2 regions of the Kocuria rhizophila DC2201 genome follow, and region 1 is predicted to be linked to the other one. Evidence: riboswitches for the same ligand, from Rfam matches in the RefSeq annotation. Region 1 holds a riboswitch; the other holds the start of a gene.

Evidence for each region. A riboswitch is a leader RNA that binds a small molecule or an ion and turns the genes downstream of it on or off. The one in region 1 is predicted to bind thiamine pyrophosphate.
Region 2: linked by a shared signal. The riboswitch ahead of KRH_RS00805 (3-oxoacyl-ACP reductase) and the one ahead of KRH_RS05500 (bifunctional hydroxymethylpyrimidine kinase/phosphomethylpyrimidine kinase) in region 1 are both predicted to bind thiamine pyrophosphate.

Annotation. Positions count from the first base shown of each region.
Region 1 covers NC_010617.1:1,245,289-1,247,483, reverse strand. Annotated here, with positions in the region: gene KRH_RS05500 (bifunctional hydroxymethylpyrimidine kinase/phosphomethylpyrimidine kinase) at 1-1,270, opposite strand, end outside; TPP riboswitch at 1,258-1,351, opposite strand; gene KRH_RS05495 (Rne/Rng family ribonuclease) at 1,443-2,195, opposite strand, start outside.
Region 2 covers NC_010617.1:184,557-186,751, reverse strand. Annotated here, with positions in the region: gene nhaA (Na+/H+ antiporter NhaA) at 1-525, opposite strand, end outside; TPP riboswitch at 671-799, shown strand; gene KRH_RS00805 (3-oxoacyl-ACP reductase) at 845-1,609, shown strand; gene KRH_RS00800 (LLM class flavin-dependent oxidoreductase) at 1,611-2,195, shown strand, end outside.

The sequences.
Region 1 (2,195 bases):
CCGCAGCGGCCCCCACCGCGAAGCCGTCCTGTCCCGTGCGCGCGAGCAGGAAGTCCGCGTACGCGCTCGTGGTCTCCGAGGGCGGCAGCGGCTGCCGGTCCCCGAGCCGCGCCCGGTGCAGGGCGGACTCCCCCGTGACCACGGCGGCGGACGCGCTCGCGAACAGCTCACGGGAGTCCTCGTCCGGTGCGGAGGCGGCCAGCAGCGCCAGGGCCCGGGAGTAGAACTCGAGGTACTGCATGTCCTGGTCCAGGTAGAACTCGAACGCCTCCCGGTCCAGGGTGCCGTCCCCCAGGGCCACCACGAAGGGCAGCGCCGCGATCCGCTCCCGTACCGGAGCGCTCTCGTCCCACAGCTCGTCCGTGAACGGCCGCCCCTGCCCGGAGCCCAGCCCGGCGGCGTCGTCCGCGCACGCCCCGGCTAAGAAGGTGGGGTCCGTGACGAGGTCCTGGACGTGGTGGAAGTGGTGGACCGGGCCGTTGCCGTGGCCCACGTGCAGGGTGTCCGCCGCGCGCAGCGCCCCGCGCAGCCACTGGCGGGCGGTGTCGATGCCCTGCGCCCAGTCCCCCGTGCGGGCCACCACCGTGGCCACCGCGGAGGACAGCGAGCAGCCCGTGCCGTGCGTGTTGCGGGTGACCACGCGCGCTCCCGCGTACTGCGCGGCGGGTTCGGCCCGGCCGGGAACCACGAGGGCGTCCGGCGTGGTGTCCCCCGCGAGGTGCCCGCCCTTGACGAGCACGCGCGTGCCGAAGGTCTCCGCCACGGCACGACCCTGCGCGAGGGCCTCGTCCCACGTGGTGGCCACGGGCCGTTCCGCGAGCACGGCCAGCTCGGGAAGGTTGGGGGTGATGAGGTCCGCGTGGTGCAGGATCCCGCGCAGGGCGTCCTCGGCGTCGGGCTCCAGCAGCCGGCCCCCGGCGGTGGCCACCATCACCGGGTCGATCACAACCACCGGGGCACGTCCGGCCGCCAGCCAGCGGCCCACGGTCTCGATGGTCTCCACCGAGCCGAGCATGCCCACCTTCACGGCGTCCAGCTCCACGTCCTGCGCCACGGCGTCCAGCTGCGCCTGGAGCACGGACACGGGCGGGGTGTGCACGTCCACCACGCCCCGGGTGTTCTGCGCGACCACCGCCGTGATCACGCTCAGCCCGTAGCCGCCCATCGCGGCGATCGACTTCAGGTCCGCGGCGTGGCCCGCGCCGCCGGTGGGATCCGTTCCGGCGATCGACAGGACGCGCGGGGCGGGGGCAGGAGACGTGGCGATCACGACATTCCCTTCGCTAGTTCGAGCTAGATCAGGTTCGACGGGTGTGTTCTCAGCCGCTGGGCGGCACCCCGTGTCCGTGCCCGATCATGCCACAGGAGCGCCCGGATTCCTCCGAGCGCTCCTGTGGGCGGGCCGTGCACGACGCCACACGGTGGCGGTCGTCGCGCAGGTCTCAGTCCGCCTTGGGGGTCATGGTGATGTCCTGGGCCTTCACGCCCACCCCCACGATGGTCGGCTGCCCGTCCGAGGGCGCCGTGCGCACCGCGGTGGCCTCGGCGGTGAAACGGCTCGCGGCCCCCGCCGACGCCTCGTACTCGCGCGTCTCCACGCTCGCGGTGCCCGGTGCGGCGGCGGGTGCCACCGCACGGCGTGAACCACGACGCCGCCTGGCCGGGGTGCTCGGGGCGGCCTGCCCCGCGGCACCCGGTGCGTTCTGACCGGCCGCGCTGGGCGCGGTCCCGGCACCACCGGAGCGGCTGCTGCCGGACTGGTCGCGCCCGGACTGGTCTCGTCCGGTCTTGTCGTCCTCGGACCAACCGCTCCCGGACTGGCGGTTGCCCGCCCCGCCGTTCCTGGACCGGCCGCCTCCGGACTGGTCCCGCTGGGTGTCGCTGTCCTGCCCCGCCCCTGACTTTCCGCCCTGGGAGTCCGAGGAGCGGTCGGCGTCCTCGGCGGAGCCGCGCGCGCCCGTGGCGGTGCCGGGGGCCGTGGCCACCCGGCGGCCGCGGCGCTGACGGCCCGCACCACCCGAACGGGACCCGGATCCGGAACGGTCGCCGCCGGAGGTCTCCTCGCCCGAAGTGTCCTCACCAGAGAACGCCGCGGAGAGCGAGTCAAGGGTTAGGGACTCCTGTGCCGTGCCACGGTCCTGGTGGCCCTGCGGGAGCTCGACGACCTCGCCGCCGATGGTCAGCTGCGAGGCGGC
Region 2 (2,195 bases), 1.1 Mb from region 1:
CGCCCAGCCGCCCAGGGTCTCGGGGCTGCCGAGGTTAACGCCCGCGTAGATCAGAGCCGGGACGACGACGCCGCCCACGGCCGCCGCGATCGGCACCGCCGCCTTCCCGAGGTCCCGCAGATCACCCGCGACGAACTCGCGCTTGAGCTCCAGGCCCACGAGGAAGAAGAACACGGCGAGCAGCCCGTCCGCGGCCCACGTCCCCAGGCTGAGGTCCAGGTGCCACGGCTCGTAGCCGACCTTCAGGTCCCGGAGGGCGAAGTAGCTCTCCACGAAGGGCGAGTTGGCCCAGACGATGGCGAGGACGGCGGCGACCACCAGGAGGATGCCGGCCACGGTCTCGCGGCGCAGGACGTCCTGGAGGCGGGAGAAGAGGCCGCCCGAGGGGTGGTCGGGCTCGCACGGGGGCTCAGGATGGTTGAAGAAACCGGGCTCCGAGACGAAGCCGGAGGGTTCTGTCTGCACCACGGTTCCCGGGGTTCCGGGCTCAACGTGGGCAGGGGTGGTGCTGTGGTGCGGGGGCATGGATCACTCCAGTGTCGACGGGCATCACGCTCATTACCGCCGACCAGACTTCCCGGCACACCAGCCAGCAAGGGTAGCAGTGCGCTTTTGGGCGGCGCACGCGGGGCGGCTGCCATGAGGCTGAGCGGCTCCGTCTACACTGGCCACCAGTGACACGGGGTGCCGCCACCCTCCCCGCCCACCGGGCGGGCAGACAGAGGACCGCAGCGGCTGAGATGACACCCGTCGAACCTGTCCAGTTAGTACTGGCGAAGGGATGTCACGGTGGCACCGCGCAGGTGGCGCACCGCTTTCTTCGCCGTGAGCCACAGGAGTGAGCATGCGGATCGAGAACACCATCGTCCTGGTCACCGGCGGAGCCCGCGGGCTCGGGGAGCACCTCAGCCGGGCGTTCGCGCGCGAGGGTGCGCGCGTCGTCGTGAACTACCACTCCAGCGAGGAGCGGGCCCGTGCGCTGGTCAGCGAACTCGGGGAGGACCGGGCACTCGCGGTCCAGGCGGACGTGACCGACGCCCAGCAGGTGCGGGACATGGTCGCCCGCGCCCGGGAGCACTTCGGCGCACCGATCACGGTGGCCGTGAACAACGCCCTGGTGGACTTCAGCTTCAACGGCGATGCCCGCCCCACCCTGGACACCCTCACCGCCGAGAACCTGACCCAGCAGTTCCAGGGCGCCGTGGTGGGTGCCCTCAACGTGATGCAGGCGGTCACCCCGGGCATGGCGGAGGCTGGCGAGGGGCGCATCATCAACATCGGCACCAACCTCTTCCAGAGCCCGGTGGTCCCCTACCACGACTACACCGCCGCGAAGGCCGCCCTGCTCTCCCTCACCCGCACCGCCGCCAAGGATCTGGGCCCGCAGGGCATCACCGTCAACATGATCTCCGGCGGCCTGCTGCGCACCACGGACGCGAGCGCCGCCACCCCGGACGAGGTCTTCGACTTCATTGCCGCCGGCACTCCCCTGGGCCGCGTGACCACCCCCGAGGAGTTCGCGGACACCGCCCTGTTCTTCGCCTCGGACTGGTCCCGCGGGGTCACCGGCCAGAACCTGGTGGTCGACGGCGGGCTGGTGATGGACTGACATGGCCGCCCCCTCTCCGCACGACGACGCCGCCCAGCCCGGTCCCGCGCGCACGGCACCTGCCGGGGGCGCGGCGTCGGCAACCACCCCCGAAGCCGGGCCGACGCTCGGGACGGCCGCTGCGGCGTCGTCGCCCACGACCGCACCGGCCCGCCGCCTCCACCTCAACGCGTTCCTCTACGGCGCCGGCCACCACCAGGCCGCGTGGCGCGCCCCGAACTCCTCGGTGCACCGCCTCACGGACATCACCTACTACGAGGAGCTCGCGCAGACCGCCGAGCGCGGCCTGTTCGACGCCGTGTTCTTCGCGGACGGCCACAGCGTGGGCGACGTGTCCGGCGGACCCCACTGGTCGCTCGAACCGCTGACCGCGCTGTCCGCGATGGCGCGCGCCACCGAGCGCATCGGCCTGGTGTGCACGGTCTCCTCCACGTTCTTCACCCCGTTCCACGCGGCCCGGATGCTCGCGTCCCTGGACCACATCTCGGGCGGCCGGGCGGGCTGGAACGTGGTGACCTCCATGTGGGATGCGGAAGCCCGCAACCACGGCTACCGGGCCATGCCGCCCAAGGACGAGCGCTACGAG